3 regions of the Azospira sp. APE16 genome follow, and region 1 is predicted to be linked to each of the others. Evidence: riboswitches for the same ligand, from Rfam matches in the RefSeq annotation. Region 1 holds a riboswitch; each other region holds the start of a gene.
The links. Region 1 has a riboswitch for cobalamin ahead of cbpA (modified peptide precursor CbpA). Riboswitches for the same ligand answer to the same signal wherever they lie in the genome.
Positions count from the first base shown of each region.

Region 1 (6,083 bases):
TGGCCAGCAGCACCGCCACGTGCAGCAGGGCATTGGCCGGCACCTGGCCCTGCAGCAGGGGCCGCACCAGTTGCACGGCGTGGGTCAGGGGCAGTGCCTCGGTCAGCCCCTGGACCAGGACCGGCAGCTGTTCCCGGGGGAAGAAGACGCCGGAAAGCAGCATGGTGGGGGTGATGAAGAGGGTGAAGTAGTACATGAAGAAATCGTAGGAGGGTGCCAGGGCATTGACGATCAGGCCCAGGGCGGCAAAGGCCAGGCCGGTGAGCAGGATCACCGGCAGCACTCCCAGGGCCAGGGGCGAATGGGAGAGACCGAGGACGAAGATCACCGTGAGGATGGCGCAGCCGGAAAGGAGGCTCTTGGTGGCGGCCCAGATCAGCTCGCCCAGCATCACGTCCTCCAGCTCCAGGGGGGCGTTGAGCATGGCCTCCCAGGTCTTCTGCACGTGCATGCGGGAGAAGGCCGAATAGAGGGCTTCGAAGGTGGCGGCGTTCATGGTGCTGGCGCACACCGTGCCGGCGGCCAGGAAGGCCACGTAGGAGGTGCCGGCCACCTCCGGCAGCATGCTGCCCAGGCCGTAGCCCAGGCCCAGCATGTAGATCAGGGGGTCGGCCAGGTTGCCCAGGATGGAAGGCAGGGCCAGCTTGCGCCAGACCAGGAAATTGCGTTGCCACACGGGGAACCAGCGGGCGGAAAGGCGGGGCGGCGCGTAGAGGGAAGCGGAGGAAGTGGCGGCATTCATGGCGCCATTATCCGGCCTTGGCGCCCGGAAGGTAAGCACCCCGGTCGGGGCGGGGCCGCCGACCGGGGGCAAACGGGCCTCGAACGGGCCTCAGCAGGCGCTGAAAACCGTCTCCGTACCTTGGTCCCAGCCATCCCAGAGGAAGTTGTCGGACTTGCCGTCGGCGATCAGGCGCAGGGCGTAGCGCACCTGCTCCTCGTAGAACTGACAGAAGGCGCCGGTCTTCTCCATGCCGCCGTTCATCTCGTTGGCCTCCGCCGGGCAGGGACTGCCGCAAAAGTGGCGGATGGGGCAGGAAGCGCAGGGCTCGAACTTATCCACGTCCCGTCCGGTGACTTCCTTGAAGGCTGGCGACTCCAGGGCTGCCGCCACGCCGTCGGTAAACAGGTTGCCGCCCTCGAAGGCCGGCAGGCCGATGAACTCGCTGCAGGGAAAGAGGCCGCCGTCCGCCGCCAGGGCGAAGAAAGCCCGGCCGCCGCCGCAGGGGGAGATGTCGCACATCAGGCGCCGCGCCGTGGGCGCCAGGATGGCCAGCAGGATGTTGGCGAAATTGGCCACCACCAGCTTGCGCCCGGTCTCCCGGTACAGCTCGTGGGTCCGCTCCAGGGCGGCAATGAAGGCCCGGGCGAAATCCCCGTCCACCGGCTTGACCCCCCGGGCGCCGGAAAGGGTGCAGCGCACCGCGTTGAGCATGCAGGTGGGCACCTGGTGGCGATGGAACAGCTCCACCATGTCCGTCAGGTGGGCCAGGTTCTCCGTGGTGCAGGTGGTGATGACGCTCCAGGAGCCGTAGCCCTGGAGCCGCTCCATGGCCCGCAGCACGTGCTGGTGCACCCCCTGGCCGGCCCAGGTGTGGCGGGTGGCGTTGGTGATGGGGGCGGTGGGACCGTCCAGGGAAAGGCCGATGCTGACGTTGCGCTGCATGAGGAAGTCGGCGGCGGCATCGGTGAGCAGGGTGCCGTTGGTCTGCACACCGAAGGCGAAATCGTCCTGGAACAGGTCGATGGCGGCGAACAGGGCCTCCCGGTTCATCAGGGGTTCGGCGCCGTGGAAGATGAGGCGGGGCTTGCGCGCCCCCTCGCCGCCGTCCATCACCGTGGCGAAGTATTCCTTCAGCCGCTGCAGGGCCCCCAGCAGCCGTTCCGCCGGCATGTCGCTGCCGTGGCGGCGCAGGGTGTCGGGGATGTAGCAGTAGGTGCAGTCCAGGTTGCAGCGTTCCGTCGGGTTCACATAGACGCCGGAGGGCTTCAGCTCGAAGCGCAGGGCGTGGATTTCCTGGGCGAACCTTGCCGCCTGGGCCTGGAAGCGCTCGGCCAGCTCGCTGCCGCACAATTCCGCCTCCACCCGGTCCTTGTCCACCAGGGACCAGAAGGCGGTTTCCGGGTGCAGCAGGGCCACGTAGCGCTCATGGCCGATGTCGTAGGGCTGCAGCCGGGGCAGATGGGGAGCCGGACCGTTCACTTGGCCGCCTTCCGATCCATCAGGACGTAGTGGGAGAGGCCGATGCCGTCCGGGTTGCAGGACTTGCGGCTGGCGATGACCGGGGCCGGGGCGGCGGCCTGGGTGGGCTGGACAGCGGCCTGCTGGGCAGTAGTGGCTTGGCTGGTAACTTGAGTGGTGGCTTTCATGGGGTCCTCCCGCGAAGGTATGAAAAAAAGCAAAAGGGCTCCGGCGGCCTGTCTCGAAAGAAACATGCCGCCGGAGCCCTTTGCCTGGAACTCCACGACTTCCGCCCGTCTTCTGGCTTACGGATCGACCGGTCCTGCTACTGGGTTCCCCCTTCCCGCCGCATTTGCTGCGGCAGTGGGTGGCGTGGAGAAACTGCACCACGCCGTGGAACGACCGTCCCCGATTACAGCGGCGGGCCCGCCACGGAGTTGCACCGTGTTCCGAAAGCGGAAGCCGAATGGGGGCGGATTCTGGCCGCCGGCCCGGGGAGGGTCAAGGCCGACGGCAGCTGGATTTGATCCAGGTAAAGCGCCTCTGTCCGGGGTCGGATTTTTGCCCGGCAGCCCTGCGCCTGCCTCCTTGCCCTGCCTCCTTGCCCTGCCTCCTTGCCCTGCCTCCTTGCCCTGCCTCCTTGCCCTGCCTCCTTGCCCTGCCCCCTTGCCCTTCCCCCTTGCCCTTCCCCCTTGCCCTTCCCCCTTGCCCTTCCCCCTTGCCCTTCCCCCTTGCCCTTCCCCCTTGCCCTTCCCCCTTCAGCGCCCGCCTCCGGGCCCGCCGATGGCCCGCAGGGGCGCCGCCGGGCGCGGTGCCTCGACGCCTGCGGCGGACTCCGGCTTTCTCTGGGCTGCGCCGCAGATGCGCTCCGGGTCCAGCACCTGGAGGATTTTTTCCCTGTCCGGCTGGCGCGGCTTGATGATGGCCTGCACGTAGCCGGCGTCCTGGCGGATCATCTCCGGGATCGGCTCCAGGCGCTCGGCGTCGAATTCGGGCACGGCATAGAGATCGTCCACCAGCAGCCCCATGAGGCCGTCCCGCACCCGCACCACGACGATCTGGCTGTGGTTGTCCACCTCCTTGGCCGGGTAGTTGAGAAGGAAGCGCATATCCACCACCGGTACCAGGGTGCCGCTGTCGCCGCCACCGCTCTGGAAGCTGATGACGCCGCAAAGATAGCGGCGGGAGCCGCTCATGGGGGAAAGCCGGGCCGGGTCCACCGCCTCCAGCACTTCGGCCGCCGGCAGGCCATACACCTTGTCGCCGACGACGAAGGTGGCCAGCTCCACGCTCTGCCCGCCCCGGGCGTGCAGGTCGCCGTAGCTGCCTTCCAGCACCGCCGGGCGCCGTTCCCGGGGGGCCGCGGCGGCACTGCCGTCGCCGACGGGGACGAACACCAGGGCCACCACGTCGTTGCTGTAGTCGCCGCTATTCTTGAATTCCCGGTAGCCGAAGGAGGCGGTGCTGCCGACGATCCAGGTGCGCCCGGCCAGCTGCACCACCCGGGAGCGGCCCTCGCCGTTGGCGGCGGCGAAGAGGCTCTTGTCCACCTCCAGCAGGCTTTCCGCCGGGAAGCGTTCGTCGGAGGAAGCGATGATGCGGCCGCTGCGCTCGGCGAAGACGGCGAAGGCCCCTGCCTGGGGCGGCAGGGAATCGGCCAGCATGGCGGCGAACTGGGGCGCTGCGTCGAAGACGATGCCGATGCCCCCCACCACCTTGGCCGGATCGTCGGGATGACGGATGGCGGCGTTGTAGACGTAGGTGGGGCGGCCGCCGTAGAGCCAGCTCTTCTCGAAGGGGGAGACGCAGTAGTGCTGGGTGCTGGGCAGGTAGAAGACGGACTGGACCCAGCCCGCATCCACCTTCTTGCCCACCAGGTTGAGGCTGTCGCCGTGCAGGTTGGAAGCGGCGACGATGGTGCCGGAAAGGTCGTACACGAAAAGCCGGGAATAGACGGTGTACAGGCTGTTGATGTATTCCAGGATGCCGGCCATGGCCTGGGCCTCCGCCTCGCCGGGACGGCCGGCGGCCATGCTGCGGCGCAGGGCCGAGGTAAGGGCCCACCAGCGGCAGTCGTTGGCCCGCTCGTAGAGGTTGCGGTCCATGATGTCGATCATCAGGCGGGAGATGAACTGCACGTCCTGCAGGCTGGAGGAGATGGCGGTCTGGTAGAGGTCGGCGATGGAGCGGGCGAAGAGGTCGCTGGTGCGGTCGCCGGTCTCGGAAATCTGCTGCAGCACGGATTTGAGCTTGAGCAGGTCGCCCCGCTTGTCGGCAGCCATGATCTGGCCGTTCCACACCACCCGGCGCAGGGAGAGGTTGATGCCCTCGGCGCCCCGGGCGATGTCGGCCAGGGCCGGGCAGAAGGTGTCGGCGTGGGCCAGCACGCCCTCCAGCACCTCCGCCGGCAGGCTCTCGGCAGCCTGGCCCAGGCCGGCGCGGAAGGCGGAGCTGACCGGCACCATGACATGGCCCACCCAGCCGGGCCCGACGTAGCCCTGGTAGCCCCGGGTAGGGCAGGTCCTGGCCAGGTACTCGCGGCCGCCCCAATCGACGATGCGGTAATCCGCATCCCGCACCTGCTCCAGGCGGCGGCCCAGGGGCACGTGGTCGGCATCGCTGGAGGCGATCACCGTGCCCTGGGCGTCCAGCAGCAGCATCACCGAACGGTCCTCCCGGCGACGCAGGTTGCGGAAGATGCTCTCCGTCTCGTCGGCGAAGCGGAAGCACAGGCACAGCACCCCCAGGGGCTCGCCGCTATCGCCGTCGTCGATGCGCTGGGAGTAGATGAGGGCCCGCTCCAGACCGGGGCGCAGGTCACTGGCGCGGAAGGTCTCCACATAGCCGTCGGTGTGCAGGGTCTGTTGCAGCAGGGGGTCCTGGGAGAAGAGCACGGGGCTGGCGCCGTCCAGGTGGGCGATGACCCGGCCGTTGAGGTCCAGCACCAGGATTTCGTCGTACACCGTGTATTTGTCCCGGTACTCCTGCAGGCGGCGCAGGATGCGGGCCTTCTCCCCTTCCAGGGTCTCCTGGTCCGGCGCCTCCTTGCGCTGGCGGATGAAGTCCCGGATATCCTCGTCCGTGGCCAGGAAACCCACGTCGGCGGTGCGCTCGTAGAGGTTGCGGATCAGGATGTCCACCGCCACCTGGGCCTTGGAGCCGATTTCCAGCACCACCTTGCGGATGTTCTCCTGCACCAGGTTCTCGATCAGCTGCCGCTCCAGGCGGCCGAAGCCCTCCCGGGTGGCGCCCATGGTCGGCAGGATGGTCTTGGCCTCGGCCGGGCAGTTCATCTTGGCCGTGGCCTCGATCATCCCCCAGGTAAAATTGAGGTTCTCCAGCTGCTTTTCGCACTGGGCGACGCTGCGCATGAAGGGGATGAAGGCCTCCACCAGGCCCTGGTTGTCGTCGTGCATGGCACTCCTCCTAGGATGGCGCCGGCGGTGGGCGTGAGGGCCCCTGCCAGTCGGAATACGGGAGGTCGTGCGGTGGTGGTCGGGCCTTATGGAGAACGACAGGCAGCGGGCTGGCCCTGGGCCGCTGCCGGCGCCCGGGTCGATGCCCGGGTCATGGGTGGGGAGATTGTAGCGTGAAGCCCGGCTTTGCATAGCCCCCGGGAATTCCCGGGGCCGGGGGCGGCCCTCAGTCCCGCAGTTCGCGGCCGGTGAGCTTGATGAAGACGTCTTCCAGGTTGGCCGCCCGGTGCACGTAGTGCAGGCCAGGGGCGGCGGTCAGGGCCTCCAGCAGGGACGCCGGCTCGCGGCAGTAGAAGAAGGCCGTCTCGCCGGAGATTTCGCAGCGGTCCGCCAGATGGCCGTGACCCTCGGCCCAGGCCGGGGCGTTTTCGCCGTAAACCTCCACCACCTGGGGCTCGATGTGGCTGGCGATCAGTTCCCGGGGG
Region 1 covers NZ_CP179682.1:160,557-166,639, reverse strand. Annotated here, with positions in the region: gene ACLSSQ_RS00825 (ABC transporter permease) at 1-742, opposite strand, end outside; gene cbpB (peptide-modifying radical SAM enzyme CbpB) at 833-2,203, opposite strand; gene cbpA (modified peptide precursor CbpA) at 2,200-2,370, opposite strand; cobalamin riboswitch at 2,478-2,633, opposite strand; gene ACLSSQ_RS00810 (chemotaxis protein CheW) at 2,941-5,598, opposite strand; gene ACLSSQ_RS00805 (ATP-binding cassette domain-containing protein) at 5,825-6,083, opposite strand, start outside.

Region 2 (6,083 bases), 180 kb from region 1:
AGCACGCCGTCGCCCAGCTTCATGGCATCGCGCATGAAATTGCGGGCCTGGTAGTTGCGCACGCCGAACCAGGGCACCCGGCCGAGACGGGCTAGGTCATCGATGGACACTTCGTCCGGCTCGGATTTCATCAGCCAGTAAGCCATGGGCGAACAGGGGAAAAGAGGGGCCACAAAAGGAAACAGCGCGGTGGATTGCTCGCACCGCGCTGCTGTATTAGGCCCCCGCCTGTGCCGTTAGGCCGGCATCCTGAACCTGAGTTCAGAGTGGTCGCTTGCCGTCCGCATCAGGTGCACCCGACGAAGGGCGCTCACAACAGCGGATGAGTGGTTCGCGGCCGATGCCAATTAGCATTGGTTCAAGGAATATATGGCCTTGACGAACACCGCAGGGGACAATCGGCGGAAACTTTTGCTGGTGCGGCCAAGAAGGCTTCAGAACAAGGGTTCCTGGCCTTGGAGGGCCGCGTCCAACTGTGTTTCCATGGCTCCGATTCTACGCTGAAAGTCAGAGCCGTCAACGGGGGTTTCAGGATTTTCTGCGGGGCTCTCCGCCTTCCCGGCGGAAAGCAGTTCGTGGGCGATATTCAGGGCCGCCATGACCGCCACGCGCTCGGCGGCAGCAGTCTTACTTTTGGCTGCGATGTCCTGCATCTTGCGGTCCACATAGGCGACGGCAGCCAGCAGCGCTTCCTGTTCGCCGGGCGGACAGGCCACCCGGTATTCGCGGCCGAGGATGGCCACGTCGATGAAATTGCCGCTCATGCCTTGCCCTCCTCCGGCAACTGCTCGGCCAGCGCCTCGAGGCGGGCACGGGCCGCCTCCATGCGCTCGACCAGACGCAGGCGCTCGTCTTCCGCGCTGGCCAGTCGGGCGCGCAGTTCCTGGTTCTCGGCCCGCAGGCTGTGGCAGAGGTTGACCACCTGCGCCACCTTGCCCTCGAGGGCATCCAATTGCTTAGTCATAGGCGCGAACTATAGAGGCCAAAAACACGCAAGGTCAAGGACTAAGACCATATTTTGAATGTGTTTTATGCCAAAGCGCCCAGGCGCCGGCCTCGCCATACAGGCAGGTATGGAGTACCATCCGCCCCCGTTGTTCCACCAGGGACAACGCTCCGCGTCAGGTGCCGCGGGAGGAGTCCTCCTCCGCGGTTAAACGGGAAACAGGTGCGCGCCGCCAGCAGCGGCGCAATGCCTGTGCTGCCCCCGCAACGGTAAGGAAGTGCGGGTCCATCACGATGCCACTGGGTCACCCCCGGGAAGGCGATGGATCAAGACTTCCGAGCCCGGATACCGGCCTTGCGCATCGCTGGAAAGCAGCGGGTCGTCTCACTCGCTTGTCACTCCCCTGCTTTCCTCATTGCAACCTGCCCAGCGGGGACGCTCGGGCATGGCAGAAGGAATCCATCATGCAAGCCACATCCCGTTACCAGGCGCTGACCGCGGCGCTGACTCTGGCCCTACTTCCGACGGCCCACGCCGAATCCCAGACCCTGGACCCCGTGCTGGTCACCGCCACCCGGACACCGATGCGAGCCAATGAACTGCTGGCCGACACCACCGTCATCACCCGGGAGGAAATCCAGCAAAAGGGGCAGGTGACCCTCGCCGAAGTCCTGTCGAGCGTGCCTGGCATTTTCATCACCGAAGGCCAGCTGCCGGGAAAGCAGAGTTCTTTCTTCATCCGCGGCACCAATTCCGGTCATGCCCTGCTCCTGGTGGACGGTATTCCCCTGACTTCGGCCACCCTGGGAGAGGCCCCCTTCGACATGATTCCGGCCCAGGAGATCGAGCGTGTCGAGGTCCTGCGCGGCCCGGCCTCGGCCCTCTACGGTTCGGAGGCCATCGGCGGCGTCATCCAGGTATTCACCACCCGCGGCCAAGGGCCATTGACGCCACGTTTCAGCGCCAAGGTTGGCTCCCACAACACGCGGGAAACCAGCGGCGGAATTTCCGGTGGCAATCAGCTGATTTCCTATGCCCTCTCCGCCAGCACCTTCGACAGCGATGGCATCAGCGCCACCCGGGGACCGCTCTCCAATCCGGACAAGGACGGTTATTCCAGCCGCGCTGCCTCGGCCTCCCTGCAGGTCCGCCCTGCCGTCGGCCACGAAGTCGGCATGAGCTACCTGCAGACGGACAATACCAATCACATGGACGGCAACGTCAATTTCGACGACCGGACCAAGACCTCCCTGTCGTCCTGGAACATCTACAGCCGCAACCGCATCCTCAAGGACTGGACTTCCACCCTGCGCATGGGGGAATCCCGGAATGCCGCCGTCACCTATGAGCCAGCCACCCTGCGCCGCTACGAGACGACCCAGACCACCCTCTCCTGGCAGAACGAAATCACTACCCGGCTGGGGGGCTGGCTGGTGGCCGTGGAAGAACAGAAGCAGTCCATCGACTCCAACCAGACCTACACCCTGAAATCCCGGGATACCCACTCCTACCTGCTGGGCTGGAACCAGCTCTTCGGCAACCACCGGCTCCAGGCCAACACCCGGCGCGACCACATTTCCGGCATCGGGGCCAAGGACACCTGGTCCGCCGCCTACGGCTACCAGTTCACCGAACAGCTGCGGGCCTTCATTTCCCAGGGCACTGCGTTCAAAGCACCCAGTTTCAACGACCTTTACTTCCCCTCCACCTGCTACCCCATCTGGGGCTGCTTCGGCGGCAATCCCAACCTGAAACCGGAAAGCTCCAAGAACACCGAGATCGGCATGGCCTGGGAAAATACCGGCCACGAAGCGCGGGTGGTCTACTACGACAACCGGGTCACGGATCTGATCGACTGGGGCAACACGCCGGACAACATCGGCAAGGCCAAGATCACCGGCAGCACCTGGTCCTATCGTGGCACCTGGCACGATCTTTCGGTCAGCACCGCGCTGGACCTGACGCGCCCCACCGACGAAATCACCGGTAAAGTGCTGCGACGCCGGGCTGAAGAACAATTCACCCTGGCCCTTTCCTACAAACTGGGCAACCTGACCTTCGGTGGCGATATGAAGAGCGTCGGCTCACGTTACGAAGACAAGGAAAACCAGAGCCGCATGGGCGGATTCAGCCTGTTCAACGCCTTTGTCCGCCACCCCCTCGACAAGGACTGGTCCATCGAAGGACAGATCAAGAATATCGGCGACCGACAGTACGAGCTCTACCGCGGCAGCGGCGACACCCAGTTCATGACCGCCGGCCGCACCCTGTTCGTCGGCCTGCGCTACACGCCGAAATAACTCACCAACCATGCCCTCCAGCCGTCGCGCCCTGATCGTCATTGCCCTGCTGGTGCTGCTGGCCGGGGTGAGCCTGGTCGTGGCCCTGGCGGTGGGCAGCATCAGCATTCCCCCCGGCGCCGTTCTGCAGGGGCTGCTCGGCGATGCCGAGGCGCCGGGCTACGCGGTGGTGCATAACCTGCGCCTGCCCCGGGCCCTGGCCGCCTTTGCCTGCGGCGGGCTGCTGGCGGTGGCCGGCTGCCTGATGCAGGTGCTGCTGCGCAATCCCCTGGCCGATCCCTATGTGCTGGGCATCTCTGGCGGCGCCGGGGTCGGCGCCCTGGTGGCCATCCTGCTCGGGCTGTCCGCCTTCGGCATCAACGGCCTCGCCTTCAGCGGCGCCCTGGCCGCCACTTTCCTGGTCTTCGGCCTGGCCCACGGCGACGGCTCGTGGACCCAGACCCGCCTGCTGCTCACCGGGGTCATCGTCGCCGCCGGCTGCGGCGCCCTGGTGGCCCTGATGCTGTCCCTGGCGCCGGAGCACAAGCTGCACGGCATGCTCTACTGGCTGATGGGCGACCTCTCCCAGGCCACCGACGCCCGGCCGCCCCTGCTGGCCCTGGCGGCGGCCCTGCTGCTGGCCCTGCCCTTCGCCCGGGAACTCAACCTGCTGGCCCGGGGCCTGGCCACGGCCCAGGCCCTCGGCGTGGCCGTGGTGCGCCTGCGTCGGCTGGTCTATGTGGTGGCTTCCCTGGCCACCGCCACCGCCGTCACCACTGCCGGCTCCATCGGCTTCGTCGGCCTGGTGGTGCCCCATCTGGTGCGCCTGGCGGTGGGCAACGACCAGCGCCTGCTGCTGCCCGCCTCGGCCCTGGCCGGCGGCGCCCTGCTGGCCCTGGCCGACACCCTGGCCCGCACCGTGGCGGCGCCCCAGCAGCTGCCGGTGGGGGTGCTGACCGCCCTCATCGGTGTGCCCGTGTTCCTCTTCCTCCTCACCCGGGCGCCGCGATGACTGCCTTGCTGCAAGCCAGCCGACTCACCGTGCGCATCGGCGAACGGGAGGTCTGCCGCGACCTGGAGTTGCAACTGCAGCCGGGGGAACGGCTGGCCATCCTGGGACGCAACGGGGCCGGCAAGTCCACCCTGCTATCCACCCTGGCCGGCCTGCGTCCGGCCCAGGGCGGCGAGGTGCGCCTGCAGGGGCGCAGCTATGGCGAACTGGGGCCCCGGGCGGCGGCCCGGCAACGGGGCTGGATGGCCCAGACCCAGGCCGACGCCTTCGCTTCCAGCGTGCTGGAGACGGCCCTGGCCGGGCGCCATCCCCACCTGGGCCGCTGGGACTGGGAATCGGGCGCCGATGCGGAACTGGCCCGGGCCGCCCTGGCCCGGGTGGGGCTGGCCGGCATGGAACAGCGGGAGACGCCTTCCCTCTCCGGCGGCGAGCGCCAGCGCCTGGCCATCGCCACCCTGCTGACCCAGGCGCCGGACCTCTACCTGCTGGACGAGCCCCTGGCCCACCTGGACCTTTCCCACCAGATCACCGCCCTGGAACTGTTCGCCGGCCTGGCCCGGGAGCGGGGCGCCGGCGTGGTGATGGTGCTGCACGACCCGGGCCTGGCCGCCCGCTACTGCGACCGGGCCCTGCTGCTGCAGGGCGACGGCACCTGGGAGAATGGCCCGGTGGCCGAGATCCTCACCGCCGCCCACCTCAGCCGCCTCTACGGCCATCCCCTGCGGGAGGTGGAGGACGGGGGCAGCCGCTGGTTCATCCCCTGCTAACGCCAGCCTTTTCCTCCAGCCGCCCCTTTTCCCTTTTCCCCGATTCCCGGAGTTCCCCATGAGCGACGAGCGCAACCAACGCCACAACAGCCGCATGGCCCGCAAGAAGGAAGTGGTCGACGCCAAGATCGCCCAGGCCAGCCAGGAGCGCGGCGTCCTGCTGGTGCATACCGGCAACGGCAAGGGCAAGAGTTCCGCCGCCTTCGGCGTCCTCGCCCGGGCCCTGGGCCACGGCCACAGCGCCGCCGTCATCCAGCTGGTGAAGAGCCGCTCCGACACCGGCGAGGAAGGCTTTTTCCGGCAGCAGCCCCGGGTGCACTGGCACGTCATGGGCGAAGGCTTCACCTGGGAAACCCAGGACCAGGAGAAGGACCTGCGCGCCGCCCGGGCCGCCTGGGAGCAGGCCTGTATCTACCTCGCCGACCCGGCCATCGACCTGGTGATCCTGGACGAGCTGACCTACGCCTTCAAGTACGGCTGGCTGGAGCTGGATGCGGTGCTGGCCGCCTTCGCCGCCCGCCCGCCGCACCAGCACGTCATCGTCACCGGCCGCGCCGCGCCGGAGGCCCTGGTGGCCGCCGCCGACACGGTCAGCGAAATGGGCATGGTCAAGCACGCCTTCCAGGCCGGCGTCGCCGCCATGCCCGGGATCGAGTTCTGAAGGGCCGCCGGCCTGACCGGCAATAGACACGGGCCTCCTGGCGACGGCATGCCGCCGATGCCCGTCCCGCCTACCTCCCAGGCCATCCCCCAAAAATCTCCATCAAGCCGCCGCCCATGAGTTCCCTCGCCTGCCCCGCCCTCCTCGTCGCCGCCCCCGCCTCCGGCCAGGGCAAGACCACCGTGGTCGCCGCCCTGGCCCGGCTCCACGCGCGCCAGGGGCGCCGGGTCAAGGTCTTCAAGTGCGGCCCGGACTTCCTCGATCCCCAGATCCACCAGGTGGCCAGCGGCCAGCCCTGCGACAACATCGACTTCCGCATGGGCGGCGAGGCCGACGCCCGCTGGCGCCTGGCCCGGGCCGCGGCGGAGAACGACCTGATCCTGGTGGAAGGGGTGATGGGCCTCAACGACGGCGAACC
Region 2 covers NZ_CP179682.1:342,934-349,016, reverse strand. Annotated here, with positions in the region: gene ACLSSQ_RS01810 (EVE domain-containing protein) at 1-146, opposite strand, end outside; RNA gene ssrS (6S RNA) at 218-397, opposite strand; gene ACLSSQ_RS01800 (cell division protein ZapA) at 435-764, opposite strand; gene ACLSSQ_RS01795 (hypothetical protein) at 761-964, opposite strand; cobalamin riboswitch at 1,107-1,318, shown strand; gene ACLSSQ_RS01790 (TonB-dependent receptor domain-containing protein) at 1,411-3,246, shown strand; gene ACLSSQ_RS01785 (FecCD family ABC transporter permease) at 3,257-4,237, shown strand; gene ACLSSQ_RS01780 (ABC transporter ATP-binding protein) at 4,234-5,004, shown strand; gene cobO (cob(I)yrinic acid a,c-diamide adenosyltransferase) at 5,063-5,665, shown strand; gene ACLSSQ_RS01770 (cobyrinate a,c-diamide synthase) at 5,782-6,083, shown strand, end outside.
Region 2: it holds a riboswitch for cobalamin, as region 1 does, so the genes downstream of both, ACLSSQ_RS01790 (TonB-dependent receptor domain-containing protein) here and cbpA (modified peptide precursor CbpA) in region 1, are expected to answer to the same signal.

Region 3 (6,083 bases), 1.4 Mb from region 1:
CCACCGGATCGGGGAAGGCCCAGGCCAGTTGCACCGAGGTGGTGACGTAGGTGAGCAGGTCCGCCAGGCTGGCGGCGAGGAACACGCTCACCGCCAGGGAGGCCTTGAGGCGGCGGGCCAGGGCGAAGATGCCGTAGGCTGCGAAGGGTCCCACCACGGCCATGGAGAAAATGTTGGCGCCCAGGGTGGTGAGGCCGCCGTGGGCCAGCAGCAGGGCCTGGAACAGCAGCACCACGGCGCCGATGGGGGCCATGGCGGCAGGACCGAAGAGCACGGCGCCCAGGCCGGTGCCGGTGGGGTGGGAACAGCTGCCGGTGACCGAGGGCAGCTTCAGGGCCGAGAGGACGAAGGTGAAGGCGGCAGCCACTCCCAGCAGCATGCGCTGCTCGGGATTTTCACGGATGCGGCGGTTCACGGAACGGATGCCCCAGGCGACGAAGGGGGCGGCGGCGACGCTCCAGCCCACGGCGTGTTCGATGGGCAGGAAGCCTTCCATGATGTGCATGAGTCTCTCCCTCGGCGAGCATGACGGTGGCGCACCAGGCGGGGGAGTTGTGGCAGGTCGGATAAAGGGCCGCGGCGGATGGAACAGCGAGGAGGCGGCAAATCACCAGAACCGTTCCCGTCACCCCGGGGAATGGTGCAACTTGTGATGTCAGGCCGGTCTTCTGGCTTGCCTTCATCCTTCCCTGCCGGCCTTCCCGTGATGAACCACAGTGGCGTGAGGCAGCGTCGTCTGGCTTACAGCAGCGGGGGCTGCGCCGGACTGTCCTGGGTGGTCCCTGGAGTCACCGGCTTCCCGTTTCACCGTCCCCGCAGAGCGCGAGGCACGGCACCTGAATCGGGGCGGATGATAGCCCACTCCCCCCGGGCTGGGCAATCCGCCGCGCCAGGCGCGGCGTTTGGCGAATCGGTTGGGGCGGGTTAGACTGGCCCCGCTTCGGTTCCCCCCTCCAGGGGATGAAAAGGGAATCCGGTGCGAGACAGGGCGGCGACGCCCCGACTCCAGTCCGGAACTGCCCCCGCAACTGTAGGCGGCGAGCGTTGCGCTCCACTCTTTGCCACTGGCGATACTGCCGGGAAGGCTGGCGCAACGTGACGACCCGCAAGTCAGGAGACCTGCCGCGGCATTACTTCATATCAATCCTAATTGGGGCGGGGTGTCCCCTGAGGAAGGTAAATGCGCGCATTCCCTGACTGTCATCGTTGTCCGCTCTCGGCTGCCTGCCGCTCCGAGCCGCTTTGCCGCGGCCCGGGGTGTTCGCCCTTCTCCGACGCTCCCGCTCCGCTTCATCCAAGGAGTTGCGCATGCGCATGGAAGCAATGGAAATCGGCGCCGTCGTGGGGACGGCCGCCCAGCCCGTAGAAGCCAATCCCGCCCCCACTTCGTCCACTTCGCCGCGGCAGCAGCAGGCCACCCTCATGGTGGACGTGGTCTTCCCCGAACAGGTGAACCACCACGGCACCCTTTTCGGCGGTTCTGCCATGGCCATGATGGACAAGCTGGCCTTCCTGGTGGCCACCCGGGAGACCCGCCGGCCCATGGTCACCGCCAGCAGCGGCCGCATCGACTTCCGCAAGCCCATTCCCCAGGGGCGCCTGGTGGAACTGTCCGGCCGGGTGGTGCAGCGGGGCCGGCGCTCGGTGCAGGTGGAGGTGGCCCTGGCGGCGGAGGACCTGGCCACCGGGCTGCGGGAGACCAGCGCCACCGCCCACTTCACCCTGGTGGCGGTGGACGGTCCAGGGGCGCCGCTGCAGGAGGACGACGAGAGCTTCGCCCAGCTGCCCGGCATCGGCCCGGTGACGGCCATGGTGGAGATGGTCTTTCCCGGCCACACCAACCACCACGGCAGCCTCTTCGGCGGCCAGGCCCTGGCCTGGCTGGGTAAGGCGGCCATGGTGGCGGCCAGCCGCCAGGCCCGCATGCCTGTGGTGATGGCCGCTTCCGAGCGCATCGACTTCCACGCGCCGGTGCTGGAGGGGGAGATCGCCGACCTGGCGGCCCGGGTGGTGGCCATCGGCAACAGTTCCATGACGGTGGAAGTGCTGCTGCACGCCGAGGCCCTGCTCACCGGCCAGCGCCGCCTGTGCACCCGGGGCCGCTTCATCATGGTGGCGGTGGGCTACGACGGCCGCCCGGTGCCCGTGCCCCAGCCCCTGGGGCGGCGTCTGGCCTAGGCGCCGGCCTTCGCCCGCCCCGGTCGGGGCGGGCGCCCGGTTTCCGGCCCGGAACGGCAGGCGGCAGGCTGCCCGGCCGGACAGCGGACCCCCGCCGCGGTGTGACATAGTCGAGCCAATTCAGCGGTGGCGGGCCGTTATACTGCCGACAGAAGAAGATGGGCCGGAGCCCGTGCCGTGATCGGCATGGCGCCCTCCGCAGCCCAGGCTGCCCGGGCATCGGCAGCGACGATCCCTCCAACCTGCCTAGTCCCCATGTCCCTCAAGACAGCCCTGGCCCTGTGCGCCGCCTGCCTTTCCCTGAGTCCGCTGCCCGGCGTCGCCTCCGAGCCGGCGTCCATCGTCTTCACGGCTGCCGAGCAGGCCTACCTGGACAGGGTGCGGTCGGTGAAGATGTGCGTCGATCCGGACTGGGAGCCCTTCGAGCGCATCAACGAGCAGGGGCGGCACGAGGGCATCGGCGCCGACCTGGTGCAGCTGGTGGCCCAGCGGGTCGGCCTGCGCATCGAGCTGCTGCCGGTGCGGACCTGGGACGAAAGCCTGGCCGCCGCCAAGGCCGGGCGCTGCCAGCTCATGAGCTTCCTCAACCAGAGTCCGGAACGGGACCGCTGGCTGAATTTCACCGCTCCCGTGTTCACCGACCCCAACATCATCGTCACCCGGGAGGAGCACGCCTTCGTCGGCGACCTCCTCGGCCTCAGCGGCGAGAGCGTGGCCCTGCCCCGGGGCACCATGGTGGAGGAGCGCATCCGCAAGGACTTCCCCAACCTGCGGGTGATCCTCACCGGCAGCGAGCCGGAGGCCGTCTCCCTGGTTTCCGAGCGCAAGGCCGACCTGACGGTGCGCTCCCTCATCGTCGCCGCCTACGCCATCCGCAAGGAAGGCCTGTTCAACCTCAAGATCGCCGGCCAGATTCCCGCCTACACCAACCAGCTGCGCATCGGCGTGATCAAGGATGAACCCCTGCTGCGGGACATCCTGGACAAGGGCGTGGGCACCGTGACGCCCCAGGAGCGGGAGGCCATCGCCAACCGGCACGTGGCCATCAAGGTGGAGCAGCACACCGACTACAGCCTGCTGTGGAAGAGCCTGGCCGTGGCCGCCTTCGTCCTGGCCGTGGTCATCTACTCCAACCGCAAGCTGAGCGCCCTCAACCGGGAGCTGGAGCGACTTTCCGTCACCGACAAGCTGACCGGCCTGTTCAACCGCATGAAGCTGGACGAGGTGCTGGAAAGCGAAATCCAGCGCTCCCAGCGTTTCGGCCAGCCCTTCAGCCTGATCCTGCTGGACCTGGACCACTTCAAGCTGGTGAACGACTGCCACGGTCACCAGGCGGGAGACCAGGTGCTGGTGGAAGTGGCCCGGCTGCTGCAGCGCCATACCCGGGAAACGGACCTGGCAGGCCGCTGGGGCGGTGAGGAATTCATGGTGGTCTGCCCCCATACCGACGAGGCGGGCGTCCGGGTCCTGGCCGAAGACCTGCGTCAGGTATTCGAGCTCAACGAGTTTCCGGTGGTGCGGCAGAAGACCGCCAGCTTCGGGGTCGCCACCTACCGCCCCGACGACCAGGCCAAGGACATCGTGGCCGGGGCCGATGCCGCCCTTTACCGGGCCAAGGACCTGGGCCGCAACCGGGTGGAATGGCAATAGGCGCGGGCGTGGGGCGCTGCCTTCGCCTGCTGGGCCTGGCCTGCCTCCTGGGCGCCTCCGTCCAGGGCCGGGCCGGGGACGATGCCGCGGAGGCCCTGGCGGGCACCACCTTCTTCGGCTATGGCAAGGCCATGTACGTCTTCGACGACAAGAAGGGCGGCCGGCCGAACCAGAACACCGCCGGCTTCGGCGGCAAGCTGGGCCTGGAGAGCGGCGACTACCGGGGCTGGCGCCTGCGGGCCGCCTGGTACACCACCCAGGACCTGGGCCTGGCCCGGGACAATCCGCGCCAGACCGACGCCTACATGTTCGGCCTGGACAAGCGCCCCTATTCCCTGTGGGGCGAGGCCCAGCTCATCTACAGCCGGGGCCGCAGCCGCCTGACCCTGGGGCGCCAGGAAATCCAGTCGCCCCTCATCAACAGCTACGAATACCGCATCATCCCCAACCTGTTCGACGCCTACGTGCTGAGCAGCCGGGAGCTGCCCGGCACCACCCTGACCCTGGGCTATGTCGGCCAGATGTCGGGCCTGGACGGCCTGGTGAGCTTTTCCGATTTCCGCAGCATGTCCCAGCAGACCTACACCTCCCTGCTAGTGGACGGCCGGGGCCGGCCGGATGCGCGCAACGGCGAGACCCTGGACCCCTCCACCGTGGTCGGCCACCGGGGCGTGTGGATGACGGGGGTGGCCTACGAGGGGGAGCACAAGCTGCAGCTGTGGCACTACTACGGCCGCGATACCCTGCAGACCGTCTATGCCGACGGCCGCTTCAAGCAGCCCCTGGGCCGGGGCTTTACCGCCCTCATCGACGGCCAGGCCTACCGGGTGTCCGAGGTGGGCGCCTTCCGCGACTATCTGGCCCGTCACGGCCTCAACGCCAGCTACGGCCTGGCGGGCCTCAAGGGCACCCTGGCCCATGCCCCCAGCGGCCTCAGCCTGGCCCTGATGGCCAACCGCTTCGGCGGCGACCAGCGCACCGTGACGGCCTACGGCAACTGGGGCGGCTATCCGGAATTCGTGCTGATGCCCTATCTCTACGCCGAGAACGACGCCATGTCGGCCATCGCCCGCAGCCGCCTGCGCAAGGCCACCCTGCTGCTGGACCTGGGCCCCTACGGCCTGCCGGAGCACAGCCTGCTGCTGGGCCACGCCCGCATGGACATCGACGAGGCCATCCTGCCCGGCGCCGACATCATCGCCAACAGCCTCATCTACCGGGCCCGGCTGACGCCCCGGGTCTCGGCCCGGCTGCACCTGGAAGCGCGCAGCTCGGCCCATTCCCGCTACGACAACCACTTCCTCACCCTGGGCCTGCGCTACGACTTCTAGGCCCGGGCCGCGCCCCGCTGCCGGCCGCGGCGCTTCTTCCACCACAGATAGACCCCGGTGACGGCGAGGCCGGCCACCACCAGCCCCATCAGGGAGACCAGGATACGCCCCGGCAGGCCCAGGATGCGGCCCGAATGGAGGGGGAACTGGGCTTGCACGAAAATGTCGGCGGCACTGCCCTGCCAGGGCAGGCGCTGGCCCAGGGGGCGGCCGTCGTCCCCGTCCAGGTAGAGCTGCTTGTGGCCGACGCCGCCGGCCCCGTGCTCGTCTTCCGGGTGGAAGAATTCCACCGTGTAGAAGCCATATTCCCGGGCGTAATAGACGCCACCCGCCGGCTCCGGCCAGCCGCGCCGGGCCGCTTCTGCCCGGGCCAGTTCCAGGATCGGGGCGTAGCCCAGGGCGGGCACCCGGGGCCGGGTCGGCGGGCTGGCTTCCCGGGTCTCGAAGGGGGTGGGCGTCACTGTCGAGACCAGGGACATGGCCGGGAAGAAGACTTCCCGGTAGAGGTTGAGGGAAAAGGCGGTGAAGGCCAGCACCAGCAGCAGGGCCCAGGTCCACAGACTAGCGGCCCGGTGCAGGTCGAAATTGAGGCGGTAGGCGCCGCTGCGCCAGCGCACCTTCCAGGCGATGGCCCAGCGCGCCCACCAGGAGCGCCTCTCCGCGATGTCTGCCTGGAGAGGCGCATCCTGCCTGGCCTGGCGGCCGGTACCCGATTGGAATCGGGGCAGGGTCAGCAGCAGGCCGGTGAAACAGTCCAGGGTCCACAGCAGGGCGACGCCGCCGAGGAGCCACACGCCCCAGTGGTCGATGCCCCAGAATTCCGGCAGGTGCAGGCTGAAGTGCAGCTTGTAGAGGAAGGAGACGGCGTTTTCCCGGTTTACCGGCCACACCGCGCCCCATTCCCGCCGGCCCAGTTCCTCCCCC
Region 3 covers NZ_CP179682.1:1,538,687-1,544,769, forward strand. Annotated here, with positions in the region: gene ACLSSQ_RS07490 (energy-coupling factor ABC transporter permease) at 1-505, opposite strand, end outside; cobalamin riboswitch at 641-855, opposite strand; cobalamin riboswitch at 925-1,142, shown strand; gene ACLSSQ_RS07495 (acyl-CoA thioesterase) at 1,309-2,178, shown strand; gene ACLSSQ_RS07500 (diguanylate cyclase) at 2,434-3,828, shown strand; gene ACLSSQ_RS07505 (OprD family outer membrane porin) at 3,837-5,159, shown strand; gene ACLSSQ_RS07510 (PepSY-associated TM helix domain-containing protein) at 5,156-6,083, opposite strand, start outside.
Region 3: it holds a riboswitch for cobalamin, as region 1 does, so the genes downstream of both, ACLSSQ_RS07495 (acyl-CoA thioesterase) here and cbpA (modified peptide precursor CbpA) in region 1, are expected to answer to the same signal.